Regions from separate parts of the Exiguobacterium sp. s16 genome, predicted to be linked through region 4. Evidence: riboswitches for the same ligand, from Rfam matches in the RefSeq annotation. Region 4 holds a riboswitch; each other region holds the start of a gene.
What was found. Region 4 has a riboswitch for S-adenosylmethionine ahead of mtnK (S-methyl-5-thioribose kinase). Riboswitches for the same ligand answer to the same signal wherever they lie in the genome.
Positions count from the first base shown of each region.

Region 1: it holds a riboswitch for S-adenosylmethionine, as region 4 does, so the genes downstream of both, msrA (peptide-methionine (S)-S-oxide reductase MsrA) here and mtnK (S-methyl-5-thioribose kinase) in region 4, are expected to answer to the same signal.
Region 2: it holds a riboswitch for S-adenosylmethionine, as region 4 does, so the genes downstream of both, KNP86_RS03945 (methionine ABC transporter ATP-binding protein) here and mtnK (S-methyl-5-thioribose kinase) in region 4, are expected to answer to the same signal.
Region 3: it holds a riboswitch for S-adenosylmethionine, as region 4 does, so the genes downstream of both, KNP86_RS06420 (aminotransferase class I/II-fold pyridoxal phosphate-dependent enzyme) here and mtnK (S-methyl-5-thioribose kinase) in region 4, are expected to answer to the same signal.

Region 1 is NZ_JACSLM010000002.1:519,090-523,300, reverse strand. It holds gene KNP86_RS06180 (amidase family protein) at 1-1,101, opposite strand, end outside; gene KNP86_RS06175 (hypothetical protein) at 1,213-1,374, shown strand; SAM riboswitch class I at 1,419-1,519, shown strand; gene msrA (peptide-methionine (S)-S-oxide reductase MsrA) at 1,583-2,095, shown strand; gene KNP86_RS06165 (GRP family sugar transporter) at 2,124-2,987, opposite strand; tRNA gene KNP86_RS06160 (tRNA-Ala) at 3,121-3,193, shown strand; gene KNP86_RS06155 (four-helix bundle copper-binding protein) at 3,309-3,641, shown strand; gene KNP86_RS06150 (3'-5' exonuclease) at 3,708-4,211, shown strand, end outside.
Region 2 is NZ_JACSLM010000002.1:79,363-83,573, forward strand. It holds gene KNP86_RS03935 (PTS sugar transporter subunit IIC) at 1-902, opposite strand, end outside; gene KNP86_RS03940 (thioredoxin family protein) at 1,090-1,347, shown strand; SAM riboswitch class I at 1,801-1,906, shown strand; gene KNP86_RS03945 (methionine ABC transporter ATP-binding protein) at 1,985-3,013, shown strand; gene KNP86_RS03950 (methionine ABC transporter permease) at 3,003-3,665, shown strand; gene KNP86_RS03955 (MetQ/NlpA family ABC transporter substrate-binding protein) at 3,696-4,211, shown strand, end outside.
Region 3 is NZ_JACSLM010000002.1:564,969-569,179, reverse strand. It holds gene KNP86_RS06425 (iron-containing alcohol dehydrogenase) at 1-458, opposite strand, end outside; gene KNP86_RS06420 (aminotransferase class I/II-fold pyridoxal phosphate-dependent enzyme) at 455-1,630, opposite strand; SAM riboswitch class I at 1,708-1,808, opposite strand; gene KNP86_RS06415 (AI-2E family transporter) at 1,984-3,084, shown strand; gene KNP86_RS06410 (MDR family MFS transporter) at 3,349-4,211, shown strand, end outside.
Region 4 is NZ_JACSLM010000003.1:152,752-156,962, forward strand. It holds gene KNP86_RS07755 (2-hydroxy-3-keto-5-methylthiopentenyl-1-phosphate phosphatase) at 1-253, opposite strand, end outside; gene KNP86_RS07760 (2,3-diketo-5-methylthiopentyl-1-phosphate enolase) at 250-1,407, opposite strand; SAM riboswitch class I at 1,478-1,579, opposite strand; SAM riboswitch class I at 1,785-1,887, shown strand; gene mtnK (S-methyl-5-thioribose kinase) at 1,969-3,123, shown strand; gene mtnA (S-methyl-5-thioribose-1-phosphate isomerase) at 3,120-4,154, shown strand; gene KNP86_RS07775 (sugar ABC transporter substrate-binding protein) at 4,147-4,211, shown strand, end outside.

The DNA of each region.
Region 1 (4,211 bases), on a different contig from region 4:
CGACAATCTTTCCGCTTTCTCGAACGTCTTTTGTCCGTGCGGGATCGTCTCAGGATGTCTGTTGTTCCAGTCCATCAAATCCGACAACGTCTCGTATGGGAGCGTCGTCGTGGCCAGGTACGCCTCGATCCCGAGTTTGAACTCGTGGTACAAAATATCGCCTTGGTCGAGCGTATCATGGGCGGGCAGTTCGACTTCGACAAGGTCGATGCCGCTCTGTTTCAACAGCTCGGTCGCCTCACCGTATAATGCTTGTTCTTCTGCTGATAAATCAGCTTTGACGATCCCGACACGCATCCCGACCGCTTGGCGCTCGTCGAGGCACGTCCGATACGGCGGACCGGCCGGGAGGTTGAGTGTCGCCGGGTCCGCCGGGTCTTCCCCTACCATCGCCTCAAGTGCCCTTACCGCGTCTTCGAGCGTTCGTGCCATCGGTCCCGCCGTGTCTTGCGACCGCGAGATCGGGATGATGCCACTCCGACTGATGAGGCCGACGGTCGGTTTGATGCCGACGATGCCGTTGTGCACGCTCGGATGGATGATCGAGCCGCTCGTCTCGCTACCGACAGCGAGCAGTGTCAGGTTCGCTGCGACCGCAGAGGCCGAACCTGAGCTCGAACCTCCGACATCGAGCTTATCCCCATATGGATTGAGCGTCTGCCCACCGACGCCGCTCCAGCCGTTCGGCATGCCCTCGGTCAAAAAGTTGGCCCATTCGGACAAGTTCGCTTTCCCGAGGATGATGGCCCCGCTCGCTCGCAGGTTTTGGACGAGATTGGCGTCCCGGCCTGCGAAGTGATGCGCGAGTGCGACGGCCCCGGCCGTCGTCTTCATGAGTCCGGCTGTCTCGACATTGTCTTTGATCAAGACAGGAATGCCGAGTAGCGGCAAGCGTAGCCCGCGACGAAATGCCCGGTCAGCCGACTCGGCCTCGAACAAGGCGTCCGGGTTCACCTGGATGACCGCCTTCAGTTTGTCGTTGAACTGGGCGATCCGGGTCAAATAATAGGCCGTCACGTCACGCGCCGTGAACGTTCCTTCTTTATATCCGCGATGGGCGGTTTCGATATCGAGTTCCATAAAATCAAATGTGTCAGTCATATTGATTCCTCCTTTGGTCACTCGATGGTATTCGCTATCGACATTTGATTTCCTGTTTTCGTTCGCCAACGAATGTGTAACTTGGTACACTGAAAGAAAAGGGAGGTTACTATGAACCGTTCGTACGTACTCGTCTTATTGTCCGTCTTTGCCTTGTTCTTCTTACAGTTATATGCCGGGGACGCCCCGTATACGCTACCGCTCTCCATCGTGCTCGGCATCCTGATCCTCGGTGCCACCTTGCTCCAACTACGGCGCAAGCCAAACCGTTGACGCCGCTTCAAATCTGATGGTATGATGCTGTCACCAACTACATATCGATATCTTGAGTGAACGAGAGACCTGGCTCTATGACTTCACAGCAACCTGCTACGGCAAGGTGCTACTACCAGCAAGGCGATTGCCTTGGCCGATATGACAGAGCGCTCATGTCGATGACATGGGCGCTTTTTTTGGGAATGAACATGAGGGGGACTTATTAATGGAAAAAGCAACATTCGCAGGCGGCTGCTTTTGGTGCATGGTGACACCGTTCGAGGAACAGCCCGGCATCGAGTCGATCGTATCAGGTTATACGGGAGGTCACGTCGACGATCCGACGTATGAACAAGTGAAGACAGGGACGACAGGACACTATGAGGTCGTCGAGATCACGTTCGACCCGACGCTGTTCGCTTATGAGCGACTGCTCGAACTGTATTGGATTCAGACCGATCCGACCGATGACGGCGGTCAATTCCAAGACCGAGGCAGTCAATATGCGCCGGCCATCTTCCATCATACGGAAGAACAACGTGTGAAAGCAGAGCAGAGTCGCGACGCGCTCGCGGCGAGTGGACGTTTCCAACAGCCGATCGTCACGAAGATTTTACCGGCCGACACGTTCTATCCGGCCGAGGAGTACCATCAAGACTTCCATAAAAAAAATCCGGCCCACTATAAAGAGGACCGGAAAAAATCTGGGCGTGACGCATTCATCGAACAAGCCTGGTAAGCGAAAGACGGGTCGTCTGACCCGTCTTTTAGCTTTTGGCGATTCCGAGCATGAATCCGGCCACGACGATGAGGCCGATACCCATAAAGACGAAGACACGTTCTTTCGTCGTCTTCTCTTCTTTTAATAGATAGATCCCGCCGAGCGTCGCCACGACGACGTTCAATTGCGACAAGGCGAATGACGTCGCGATTCCGACTTCACCGCTCGACACGAACAGCCCGAAGTTCCCGATCCCCCAGGCGATCCCGGCCAAGATGTTTTTGAACGTCTTCGGATCGAACTTCTTCACATCTTTCTCACGCAGGCTGAACAACAGCGCCGCGACGAACATCCCGACCGACTGTGGCAAGATCGCCGTGATCCCGTCGACCTCGAAATAGTTCGTCAGGACGGCGTACGTCACGTAACCGATACTCGACACGAGCAGAACGAGCAAGCCTTTCTTCAAGGCGCCGCTGCTGTCGCCGTCTTTGTTCTGCTGATACGACGTCAACGCAGCCCCAATCACGATGAGAACGAGCGCCGAAAATCCGAGCCATAGTTCGGTCGTCGTTTTCCAGTCTCCGAGGACGATGACACCGAACAACGATGTACCGAGAAGCTGCATGCCGGTGCTGATCGGCATCGCCTTCGAGACACTTAAAATTTGAAACGATTGGAACTGTAAATATTGTCCGAGTGCCCAAAACGCGCCGGAGATGAATCCGGTCACGATTGCGAGCGTCGTGAACCCGGGATTGAACACGAGTGCGATAATGACCGCCATCACCATCGCCCCGATTGTCGTCCCGATCAACTGTTGAATCGGCTTCCCGCCGACCTTTGAGACGATGAGCGGGATGCTCCCCCACATCAAGGCAGGTAAGAGTGCGAGTAAAATCATTTCCATACATGACACCTGCTTTCGTAATATAACATCATTTGTGATTTTCCCACGTTCAGTGCTGATTAAACTTTGTTCAAAAAAATTAAAAATAGCCATTGCCAAATGTTTTACTAGGATGATATAATAATTTTCGAACGGGGCATTAGCTCAGCTGGGAGAGCGCCACGCTGGCAGCGTGGAGGTCAGCGGTTCGAGCCCGCTATGCTCCATTATTGAAGTCACCACTCATTTGAGGGGTGACTTTTTTTGCGTCGCCGCTCGGTTTAACTCATCCGCTAGCGGGTAATGATTGTAAGACATCATTATTCTAAAGGGGGACTTATCATGGACCGAGCCTCTGTCGAAGAGACCATTTTAGCCGTCATCGACTGTATGCGGGCAAGCAATCATTGTTTCTCAAAATGCTTACAAGAAGAAGATTTGTTGATGGTCGCCGAGTGTATCCGGCTGACGAAAGAATGTTCGGAAGTGTGTGCACTCGCCTTGAACGCGCTCGAGACCGATTCGGCTTTCACCAAACCGATTGGTGCACTCTGCGCCCAGGTGTGTGACACGTGCGCCGTCGAATGTGGCCGCCACTTGCACGACCATTGCCAACGCTGTGCCGAAGCATGTCTCCGCTGTGCCGAAGCATGCCGCAACCTCGTGGCCGCATAATCGCTTTTTAGTCTAACGATATGTTAGACTTTTTTTATACTTGTTTTTACGAGAAAGGGATTAATTATGCCACATTCAATTCTTGCCATCGACGTCGAGACGGCGAACCGCGATAGTCGCAGCATCTGCTCTGTCGGCTGGAGCCTGCTTGTCGACGGTGAAATCATCGAAACGAACCAACTGCTCGTCAATCCGGAGGAAGACTTCGATGCCGGCAATATCCGGGTCCATGGCATCCGGCCGAGCGATGTCTGGGACGCCCCAGCGTTACCCGAGGTGCTCGAACAGCTCTATCCGACGCTGCGGGATGTCGACCTCGTCATGGCACACAACGCATCGTTCGATATGGGCGCGTTCAAGAAAGCGATCGCCAAATACGATTTATATACGTTTCCGACGATCGAGTACGGCTGTACCGTCAAGTTGTCGAGAAAACTGTATCCAGGTCTGCCGAATCACAAGCTGAACACGATGGCGGAATATTTGAACGTCCCGTTCATGCATCACGATGCGGCTGAAGATGCTCGCGTCTGTGCCCTGCTCATGCGCGACATGATGCAGAAGACCGGG
Region 2 (4,211 bases), on a different contig from region 4:
TGCAAGGCGTTGATTGGCCCGATGAGGCCGGAGACGCCGAAACCGGCACTGATCGGCGTGCCTTCGATCCGAAGGATGCCTGCGAGCGCTCCGAGGATGGCCGCATTGGCGAGTACGGGCAACATCATGATCGGACGACGGACGAAGTTCGCCATTTGAATCTTCGGTGACCCGAGGAAGTGGGCGATCGACGTTCCCGTCGCGTTCATCTGCCAGCCGGCGATGGCGAGACCGAAGCCGGCGGCGACGACCCCTAAGTTGGCGGCCCCGGCCGCGACACCAGACAGACTGATCGCTGTGGCGATGCCGACCGTCGAGATTGGCGAGACGATGATGAGCGAGAACGCCATCGCGATCAACATACCCATCACAATCGGCTGCAGTTCCGTCATCGTCATAATGATCGTCCCGACGTATGTGGTGATTTGTGAGATGTAAGTGAGCAGGAACGCCCCGATTCCTCCGGCGACGACGATGACCGTCATCGGTAAGACGAGTACCGTGTATGTCTTCAAGCGTGGCGACAACTGCATGACGAGGAACGTCGCGAGAGCGGCCGTCACACCGGCCGTGATGACGTCACCGATTCCAGCCATGAGGAACGCCCCTTCTTCGATGCGGATGGCGCCGCTCCCGACTTGGGTCGCGATGCCGATCGTGCCGGCCTCGAGTGCCGAGCGTCCGAACTGCATGGCGACGGCGACACCGATGATGACCGGTAAGAGACGCATCGCGATTGTCGTCGCATCTAAGATGAACTGCAGTGACGGAACATAAGGTAAGATGGCTTTCGTTAATTCACCGAGCAAGGCGCTCGGGATGAGGGCGATGAGGATGGCAAGACTGAGGCCGTTCAAGACGTTCATCAAAAACTGTTTTCTGGTAAGCTTCTCTTCCGTCATTGGGGATTCACCTGTCCTTTTCTACTGGTATGCTGTTATGTACAAAAGCAATAAAGTTAATGACCATACTATGCCTCTTTCTAGCAAGCGTCAATATAAAATGTTGAAATGTTCAGAATTTTCCATTTGAGCACAACTTTTGAACCGACCGGTCCGGATTCATATACTTAGAGGAGAGGTGAGAACAATGATTACTGACGGATTCTTATATATATACGCCCCGATGTGCGGTACATGCGCCGTGGCCGAGCGGATGCTCTCGGTCGTCGAGGCCGTCGACCCCGAACTCCAGATTGAAAAGCGCGATGCCAACTTTATCCCGAACGAGCTCGAGGTGTATCAAGTCATGAGCGTCCCGGCGCTATTGAAGCTGGAAAATGGCCAAGTTCGCGATCGTTTGTATGCGTTTCAAAACGTCCAGCACGTCCTATCTTTCGTCAAATGAGATAGGATGATTAGAATAATCTGAAAATTTTAAATAATCAGTTGACACAGAAAGTTCACGAATGATATATTCATTACAACATCTTACTTGAACACAACATAGGTCGAGATTTTCCCGTCAGCAAGACGTTTTCGAACAACCGTTGCATGAGCTTACGCGATTTCAGGTGGACCTTCCCTTCGATTGTCCCCCAAAAAAATCAAGCGTCGGGGCACCGGTCGCGTAATTGCATGGTCCGTTCGAAGACCGAGTGATGATCGGGTAAAAATCCCCCATATAAGGATGAATGCTCTGATCGGGCAAAAGAGGTTCATCTATGGGTTGTCCTTCAGTGACTCAAGGTGCTACGTTCTGTGTCATCCTCGGATGGCACCTTTTTTAATTTGTCTGAAAAAAATAGTTTGACATGAAAATAATGTGTCGCTATGATAAAGCTAATCAAATACGCAACCACTCTTATCAAGAGAGGCTGAGGGACTGGCCCTATGACGCCCAGCAACCGCGGAGCAATCCGAAATGGTGCTAATTCCAGCAAGGTGTAAACCTTGGAAGATGAGAGCAATCGTTGTCCGTACCGATAAAGTACGCACGTTTGCTCAAACGTGCGTACTTTTTTTGTTGTCAGGAGGGAAATGGATTGATTCAACTACGCAATGTGGCCAAATGGTTCGATACGAAAAACGGTCGGGTCCAGGCGGTCGATGATGTGTCGCTTACCATCGAAAGCGGCGAAATTTTTGGAATAATCGGATATTCAGGGGCGGGGAAGTCGACGCTCATCCGCTTGCTCAACCGACTCGAGGCACCGTCTAGCGGTGAAATCGTGGTCGCCGGCAGCGAGCTGACGAAGCTCACGCCTAAGGAACTACGCGGGGTACGTAAAAACGTCTCGATGGTGTTCCAACACTTCAACCTATTATGGTCGCGCACGGTCGCTGAGAACATCAGCTTCCCGCTCGAGCTCATCGGGGTACCGGCCAGCGAACGCAAACGCCGCGTCCAAGAACTTGTCGAACTCGTCGGCTTAGGCGGACGGGAAGACAGCTATCCGTCGCAACTATCGGGCGGTCAAAAGCAGCGAGTCGGGATAGCCCGTGCGCTCGCTACGAATCCAGAAGTGCTCCTCTGCGATGAAGCGACGAGCGCACTCGACCCGAAGACGACCGATTCGATTCTCGAACTGCTCGTCAGCATCAATAAAAAGCTCGGATTGACGATCGTCCTCATCACCCATGAGATGCACGTCATCCAAAAGATTTGCCACCGCGTCGCCGTCATGGAGGCCGGGAAGGTCGTCGAGACCGGACAAGTCGCCGAGGTGTTCCAACATCCGGAACAGCCGATCACGAAAGAGTTCGTCAAACAGATCGGCGCGGTCGAAGACATGTCGCTCACGTTCGAGCACTTGAAAGCGCGTTATCCGAGCGGTCAAATCGTCAAGCTCAAATTCTTGAACGAGACGGCCGAGCAACCGATTCTGTCAGAAGTGTTGAAGCAACATGACATCGGCTTCAACATCATCGGCGGGAACGTGACGCAGTCACAAGTCGGTGCCCTCGGGACATTATTCATCCAATTGATCGGAGAGCCGGCTGAAGTCGAGCGGGCCATCGCCTCAATCCGGTCGCAGGCAGTGGAAGTGGAGGTAGAAAGCGATGTTTCCTAATGTAGATTGGCAAGTCATGCTCGAGCAAACGTGGGAGACGCTCTATATGACGCTCGTCGCCGGAGCCGCGACGTTCGTCATCGGTCTCGCCCTCGGGATGCTCTTATACGTCACGAACGAACCGCTCATGATGAAAAACCGTCCGATTTACACGGTCATCAGCGCAATCGTCAACGTGTTCCGGTCGATCCCGTTCATCATTTTGATCATCTTGCTCATCCCGTTCACGTTACTCGTCGTCGGGACGATGCTCGGATCGACGGCAGCGTTGCCGGCGCTCATCATCGGTGCGGCTCCGTTCTATGCGCGGATGGTCGAGCTCGCCCTTCGTGAAGTCGACCGCGGCGTCATCGAGGCGGCTGAATCGATGGGTGCGACAAAATGGCAAATCGTCTATAAAGTGTTGTTCCCAGAAGCATTGCCGGCCATCGTGTCAGGCATCACGGTCACGATCGTCGCGATCGTCGGTTATACGGCGATGGCAGGGGTCGTTGGGGGCGGGGGACTCGGGAACTTGGCGTTCCTCGAAGGGTTCCAGCGCTCACAGAGTGACGTCACGTTCGTCGCGACCGTCTTAATCTTGGTTATCGTCTTCGTCATCCAGTTCATCGGCGATCGACTCGTATCAGTAATTGACAAGCGTTCCGCTTGATCTAAATAGAAAATTTGGAGGGGTTTTATAATGAAATCATGGAAAACAGTACTCGGATTGACAGCAGCTTCAGCACTCACGATTCTCGCGGCTTGCGGCGGAGATTCAGAATCAGGTTCGGGCGATGACAAGACGCTCGTCGTCGGTGCGTCAAACGTCCCGCACGCTGAGATTTTAGAGCACATTCAAGACGACTACGAAGAGAAGGGCTATACGCTCGAAATCAAGAAGTTCCAAGACTACGTCCTCCCGAACAAAACGCTCGCGGACGGCGAACTCGACGCGAACTACTTCCAACACGAGCCGTACCTCGAGTCGCAAATGGCTGAGAACAAAGACTACAAATTCGCATCAGCCGGCGGCGTCCACATCGAGCCGATTGGTGTCTACTCACAAGACTACAAATCACTCGATGAGCTGCCAGAAGGCGCTGAAATCATCATGAGTTCGTCAGTCGCTGACCACGGACGAATCCTCACGATGCTCCAATCAGAAGGCTTACTCACGCTCGCAGAAGGCAAGACGACGGACGCGACGGTTTCAGAC
Region 3 (4,211 bases), on a different contig from region 4:
CGGAAATATTCATATGGAGAGCGCGAGATGACCCGCGAGTCAACGATGACCCGTTCGATGACGACGCGGAACATGTCGTAGCGGTCGTAGCTCCCGTCCTCCCGATAGACGACGCTGAGAGGCGTGAACGCCGCACAGTTCGAGGCGAGTGTCGGGACGATGATGAGCGGCACGTTCTGTTGATAGGCGACGAGTTTGGCCGTGTCGACGAGCTTCCCGCCCCCGATGGCGATGAGGACATCGACGTCTTCAAAAATCAGCCGTTCGACTTCCTTGTCCGTACACTCCCCACGGAACGTCGTGGCCGGATAGTCCGTGATGGATGGATGGACGGCCCGCACGACTTCGTACCCGTTCTGACCGCGCAGGACGTGGGCACGTCGGCCGTCGACTAAGTCATCAAGACGGTCGAGCGCGTCATCGGCGTGGTCATATTCAAGGACGGCCTGACGAATCATGCCCGCACCTCCTCATAGGCGGCAAACAACCGCTCGATTCGTTCGACGGCCTCATCGATTTTCGGCTCGGGCGAGACGAGGCCGAAGCGGACGTATCCGTTCCCTTCTGAACCGAAGAAATAGCCCGGTGTGACGGCGACTCCTGCCTCGTACAATAACTTACGCGAGAACGATTTGGCATCGCCCTCGGGCACTTTCGCCCAGACGAAGAACGAACCCTCCGGCGGCTCGACGGCCCAACCGGCCCGGTTCAACCCATCGATCAGGCGATCACGCCGTGCCTCATAGAGTCGGGCCAAATCGTCCCGGATGGAGCGTGGGGCCTCGAGCGCGGCGACAGCCGCCGCCTGGATGGCCGAGAACACGCTGACGTGGACGTGGTCCTGATACGTATTGATCGCCTCGATGATGTCCGCGTTCCCGATGGCAAAGGCGACGCGCCAACCGGACATGTTGAACGCCTTCGACATCGTATATACCTCGATCCCGACTTCTTTCGCCCCTTTCGCCTGCAGGAAGCTCGGCGGGACGTGTCCATCAAACCCGATGCTGCCATACGCGAAGTCATGGACGACCATCAAGTCCCGCTCCTGGGCGAACCGAACGGTGTCATCAAAGAAGGCTGGTGTGGCGACGGCCCCCGTCGGATTGCTCGGATAGTTCAAGTACATGAGTTTCGCCCCTTCCGTATCGAGCGTCTCATAGTCAGGGAGGAAACCGTGCTCCTCGCGTAAGATGAGATCACGGACAACGGCACCGGCGAGTCGTGCCCCAGAGATGTAGTCGGGATAGCCCGGGTTCGGCAGCAAGATCCCGTCCCCTGGCTCGAGCACACATTGCGGCAACGTGATGAGTCCGGACTTGGAACCGATGAGGATCGCGACTTCCGTCTCGGGATCGACTTCGACGCCGTACTCATTCAAGTAAAACGTCGCCACCGCTTGTTTCAGACGGGCCTGACCGCGGAACGGACCGTATTGGTGGGTCGAGGCATCAAGGAGCGCCGTCTGAAGTGCGTCGCAGATTGGGGCGGGCGTCGGCAAATCCGGCGTCCCTTGACCGAGTCGGATGATATCGCGACCGGCCTGTTCAAGTGCTGCGACTTCATCGGCGAGTCCGACAAAATGTTGGGGTGGTAAAGTTTTAAGTAAGTGTGAGCGTCTGTCTGTCATGAATAGTCCTCCTATGCAAAAAACACCCCTTTCCGCGGAAAGGGGTGTCGAGATACGGACGTATTCAAACAACCACCTTTCCATCTCTCAAGGTCACCTTGCTGGAATTAGCACAGTATTGGAACAATCTGTTGCTGAAGCTTCATCGGGCCAGTCCCTCCGCTTCTCTTGATAGAAAGTGTTTTTATATGCGATTTGTCATTTTGTAATATGTCACTTAGTTAACCAAACGTTACCAATCTTGTCAATCCTTTTTCGAAAATGGGTGTGGCCTATTGAATCCCGATAAAAAAAAGGTCATAGTACAAAGTGAACACTATTCTACAAAATTTAAAAGATGAGGGGATGGACCTTTGGAATTAAATCGTCAATTGATTTGGAAGTTGAGCGTGATCGGATTGATTCTGCTCGTCCTATGGAAAGTCATCAGTGAACCGGACACGATTTCTAGTGTGTTGCACTACACGTTCCAGTTGCTGACGCCGATTATCATGGGAATTGCCATCGCGCTGCTCCTGAATACCGTCCTGTCCTATATAGAAGAACGGTTTCAATTAAAACGCTATCAAGGTTTGCTGATCGTTTATATCGTCTTCATCGGGATTCTTGTCATCTCCGCTGTGACATTGTTCCCGCGCATCTACTCGAGTGTGGCCTCACTCATCGAAGAGCTTCCGTTCTACATCCGACAGATTGACGGGTTCCTCGCCCAGTTGAACACGTACTTGAAAGAGTACAACGCGACGATCGCCCAAGCCATCGATTTCAGCCGCTTCGAGGAACGTTACTCGGGCTGGGTCGAGACCGCCGTCTTGTCGTCGGTCAGCTACGTGTCGAGCTTCACGATGACGCTCATCAATTTCTTGATTGGGATCGTCATCTCAATCTATCTGTTAAAAGACAAAGAGGTTTTTGCCCGCATGTTCAAGCGGCTGTTGTATGCGATGTTCCCGGTCGCGTCGGCTAAGACGACGATCGACATCTTTCAAGAGATGGATTACATTTTCAAACGCTATATCATCGGGAAGTCGATCGACTGCCTCATCATCGGGGTGTTGGCCGTCGCCGGTCTGTTGATCATCGGGGCACCTTACGCGCTTCTACTCGGCGTCATCGTCGGCGTCTTGAATTTTATCCCGTACGTCGGTCCGCTGCTCGGGATGATTCCGGCGTTCATCATCACCTACTTCTATGACCCGTTCACGGCGCTCATCGTCCTCTTGTTCATCTTCTTGTTGCAACAATTCGACGGACTCTGGCTCGGCCCGAAGATTCTCGGCGACAGCGTCGGCATCACCCCGTTTTGGGTCATCACCTCGATCATCATCGGGGGTAGCCTGTTCGGTCTCGTCGGGATGTTCATCAGTGTACCGGTCACGGCGATGATTCAAGTCGTGTTCTCTCGGTTGATCGACTACCGGCTCAGTCGAAAGAATTTGAACGAATTATTATGACACATTGACGATTTATGTTGACACATTTCACGGAAATATCATAATCTTGAAGAGAAGACAGTCCAATGCAGAAAGGAGAGGTACCGATGTCAGTCATTCAACGCTCGCACGTCCAAGTTCATATTGACCGGCAGGCGCCTCTCCGTGATTTGAATCCGTGATGTCGCCTGCCTTCCGAGGCATGCCTAAGATCGTAGGGACGCGTATGCCTTTGTGCATGCTGCGTCCCTTTTCTTATTCTATCAACTAAAGCAGGTGACCTTAATGATTCAATCACTCAAACAGCTCGACCGTAACATTTGGATCCGCTTCCTCGGAGAGACGATCACCGGTGTCATGATGTTCATGATCGCACCGTTCCTCGTCCTCTACTATAGCGACAAGCTCGACAGTTATATCCAGGTCGGGGTCATCATGGCGACCGGACCGATCATGGCGCTCATCGGATCGGTCGTCGGTGGACGGCTCGCAGACCTGTATGGCCGCAAACCAATCATGATGGCTGCCATTCTTGGCGACGCCCTCGCCCTCGTCGGTTTCGCCTTCGCCGAAACGTTTTGGCCGCTCCTTCTCTTGAACGCCATGCTCGGTTTGACGAACTCATTGTTCCACCCGGCCGCAAGCGCGATGGTAGCCGATGTGACCGAGCCCGAACAGATGAACGAGGCGTTCGGGCTGTTGCGGATGGGGCACAATATCGGGGCTGCATTCGGCCCGCTCCTCGGGAGTGCCGTCCTCTTTATCGACCGGCAGTATATCTTCTACTCGGCCGCTCTCGTCTTCGTCTTGTACGCACTCGTCCTCGGTCGCTTCATCCGGGAGTCGCTCCCAGAGACGACCGATGTCGACACGCCGTCGAACCGGGATGTCCTGCGCGTGTTCTACAATGACAAGGTGTTCCTCGTGTTCATCTTTGCCGGTGTCTTCATCTCGATGGGCTTCTCGCTCATCGAGAGCATGCTGCCCCTCTTCTTGAGAGAGTCGATGCCATCGTTCACCGATCGTGAGAACCCGTTCGCCTATATGCTCGCCTTGAACGGCATCATGGTCGTGTTGTTCCAGTTCCCGATCGCCTCGAAACTCGGTCGCAAACCGTTCGGCAACGTCATGCTCGCCGGGGCGACCAT
Region 4 (4,211 bases):
CTTCTTCTAAAAATGCCGGGAACCCTTGGCGGAGCGTGATGCGCTCCAACAAATAATCACGGTAAGCCGGGGCGGCCTCGCTCGGCAACAGTCGAAACATTTGACCGACCCCGGATCGGATGGAAATCCGTTGCTCGAGGACCGCGTCTTTCAACTCGACCCAAGCCGGCGGGGCGAACGCCTTCATCAACGCGATGATATTGTCTTCCGCCGTAATCGTCCCGTCAAAGTCGCAGAGGATATGGGCCGTCATCGTGACGCCCACGCCTTCAACGCGGTATCGAGCTCGTCCGTCTGCCCTTCGGTTTGACCGAGTACGTGAGCGATGGCTTGTCGGAACGCACGAGCCCCGGCGGCTGCACCGTCCGGATGACCGTGAATGCCACCGCCGGCGTTGATGACGACATCCGTCCCGAAGTCCCGAATGATATCGGCGACGAGTCCCGGATGAATCCCCGCGGACGGGACCGGCAAAATCGGCTTCGACCAATGTGGTTCGGCACTCTGGTCACGAATCACGAACGCCTCGTCGCGCGGTGTCGCAAGTGAGCCGTACGGTGACGGGAAGAGCGTCAAATCGCCCCCGGCGAGGCGAGGGAGTTTACCGAGCAAAAGCGAATGACTGATTGATCCGGTCAAGGCGCCGGCAAAGGCCGGATGTGCCAAGATCGGGACGTGGATATCCGGATCGTTCGCGAGTTCGCGCAGTGCGTCGAGACCGTACGTATAGACGTTGAACAGGAGCGCCGTCGCACCGGCCTCGATGAGACGGAGCGCCTGGTCACGCAGACCGAACACGGGGCCGCTCAGCGTGATGGCGTACAGGACGCGTTTCCCGGTCGCCTCGAAGTGGGCTTGAATGACGTCCGCTCCGATCCGGGCCCGTTCAAGCGACGGGGTGAGCGGGTTGTCGTATAAAATCTCGTCGTCTTTGACGATATCGATGCCACCGGCGAACTGATCGCGGAGTTGCTGCTCGAGAAACGCGAGGTCACGGCCGATGACGCCTTTGAAGATGCTCATGACGAGCGGGCGATCCTGAACGCCGAGCAACTCACGAATCCCGTCGACACCGAACTTGGCGCCTTTGAAATCAGAGGCGAGCGTCTCCGGCAACGTCAAATCGATTAATCGGACCGAATCATCGAGGGACAGTTTCCCGAACGTCGTCGTCAAGATGGATGAAAAGTCAGGGCTGACATTATGTAACGGATAGCGGATCGTGAAGCGGCTCGTCGTGTCCGTATGTGTGGTTGATACGACCTCACCTCGGAACGCCTGTAACTGCTCTTGCTCTAAGTGAGGCAAGTCCGTCCATGTGCCGACGGTCAGCTCGAGGGCGATCTTGTTGGCGACGGTCGCGACCGCGTCCGTCCGTTTGATTTCATATGTGGCAGTGATACTCATATGGTTCCTCCTTCCAGGCAAACAAAAATGACCCCATGCCGAGGCAAGAGGTCATCATAAAAAAAATGAACTCTTATCTCTCAGCTTACGCTGCAAGAATTAGCACCGTGCCATCTCTGGTCGGTTGCTGCGACATCATCGGGCTTGTCCCTCCGTCTGCTCTTGATAAGAATGTGATTTGAAGTTGTGAAATTTAATTGAATTTTTGCACAGAATCGTCACATCGTCAATTCCTTTTTTTCCAAAAAAAATATTTTGGAAAGTTGTTTCCATATATGCACAAAAAAAGACGAAGTTGCATCGGGAAATTGCCGTTGACAATCGTGACGTCGAGTCCGTAATATTCAGCACATAAGTTCACCGAATCGAATAAACCACTCTTATCGCGAGTTGGCAGAGGGAATTGGCCCGATGACGCCGCAGCAACCGACCACTAGGCACGGTGCTACATCCACCAGACGAATGTCTGACAGATGAGAGGAACAACCAGTTTGGCTGTGCCTCTTTCTCGCGGAGAAAGGGGCTTTTTTTATGGGCAACGTACAGGAAGGGGAAAACATTATGTCATATCAACCATTTACAGAACAGACCGTCGTCGAGCATGTGAAAACGTTGGGGTTAATCGAAGACGGAGGCATCACGCATTGCGAGGAGATCGGGGACGGCAATTTGAACCTCGTTTTCCGCATCCGACAAGGCGAAACGAGTCTCATCGTCAAACAAGCGCTCCCATATGCGAAAGTCGTCGGCGAAAGTTGGCCGCTCACACTTGAACGGGCGTGGATCGAGCAGTTGGCGTTGCGCGAATTCGCCAACGTCGTCCCTCGTTTCGTGCCAGTCGTGCTTGGCAGTGACCGCCCGCTCGCCTACACGATTTTAGAGGACCTGTCAGATTTTGAGATCGTTCGGACTGGCTATTTGGAAGGGAAAACGTATCCTGAACTTGCCCGCCATGTCGGTGAATTTTTAGGCGAGACGCTGTTCGCGACGTCGGATTACGCGGCCGGGCCGATCGCGAAGAAGCGGATTGAACGTGACTATTACAACCCGGAACTGTGTGACATCACCGAGAAACTCATCTTTACCGACCCGTTCAAAGACGCGGAGTCGAACAACATCGAGACGGCGCTGCGAGAAGATGTCGAACGCCTTTGGCAAGACCAAGCGCTCAAAGTCGAGGTGACGAAACTGAAAGTCGGCTTTGTCACGAAACATGAGGCACTCCTGCACGGAGACCTACATACGGGCAGCATCTTCGCGACTCAACAAGAGACGAAAATCATCGATCCAGAGTTCGCGTTTTACGGACCGTTCGGCTTCGACCTCGGCCAAATCATCGCCCATTTGACGCTGTCGACGTTCCATGACCCGCTCAAACGCTTCGAGCGTTTCACGGACGTCTTGACGGTGTGGGAGACGTTCGAGAAGACGTTTCGGGCCAATTTTGAACGCGCCGTCGAGCCGTTCAACACGATTGGTTTCGTCGACGAGTTGTTGCGGACGATTTTCAGCGACACGATCGGCTACGCCGGTTGCGAACTCATTCGCCGTGCCGTCGGACTGGCCGGTGTCGCCGATCTCGAGACGTTGCCGGAAGCGACGCGGCTCGAACGAAAACGTGACGCGCTCGCCCTCGGGACGGCGCTCATTAAAGAACGCCACAGCGTCGAATCGATTGACGACTTGGTGACACTCCTGTCGGGGGTGCGCGTATGACGGTTCAAAACATCCGTTTCCATTCACAGACAGACGAACTCATCGTATTGGATCAGACGTTGTTGCCGCATGAAGAGCGGTACGTGACGATTGAGACGCTCGAACAGGCCGAACATGCCATCGAGACGCTCCAAGTCCGCGGCGCCCCGGCCATCGCATACTTCGGGGCGTTCGTCCTCGCCAAAGAGGCGGGCCGGTTAGTCGACGATCCGGACTTTACGCGTCGGCTCGACCTCGTCGGACGCCGCTTGATCGCGACCCGGCCGACAGCGGTCAATCTGCAAAACGTGATCGAATCGCTCCTTGATTTAAATGTCGGGGACGACTTCGAGGCGATTGCCGAGGAAATCAAACGCCGCGCCATCGCTTTGTACGACCGGGACGTCGATACGTACCGGGCCATCGGCGAGCATGCACTGACGGTGTTGCCGGCCGGGGGGAACGTGTTGACGACCTGCAACGCCGGTGCCATCGCGACATCGCGTTACGGGACGGCGCTCGCCCCGTTTTACGTCGGAAAAGAACGCGGTGTATCCTTCAACGTCTTCGCCTGTGAGACGCGGCCGCTCCTGCAAGGGGCACGCCTCACCGTCTGGGAGCTCGACCGGGCCGATATCGACGTGACGCTCATCACCGACAATATGGCGGCTTGGACGATTCAGTCGAAACGAGTCGATGCCATCATCGTCGGAGCCGACCGCATCACACGGACGGGGCACGTCGCCAATAAAATCGGGACGTTGCAGCTCGCCGTCCTCGCCAAGCATTACGGCATTCCGTTCTACGTCGCTGCGCCGCATTCGACGTTCGATTTGACGGCGGATGACACGATTGAAATCGAGGAGCGGAACCCGTCAGAAGTCACACATATCGGTGGTCAACCGACGGCGCCCGTCGGCATCACCGTCTTCAATCCGGCGTTCGACGTCACGACGCCCGATCTCATCACCGGACTCATCACCGAGGCGGGTGTGTTCGAACCGACAGAGGCCGCCATCACACATCATGTAGGGGGAACGATTCATGTCTAAAAAACTCTTGATTTTGTTATTCACATTCGTCTTGGCGCTCGTCGGTTGCACGAACGA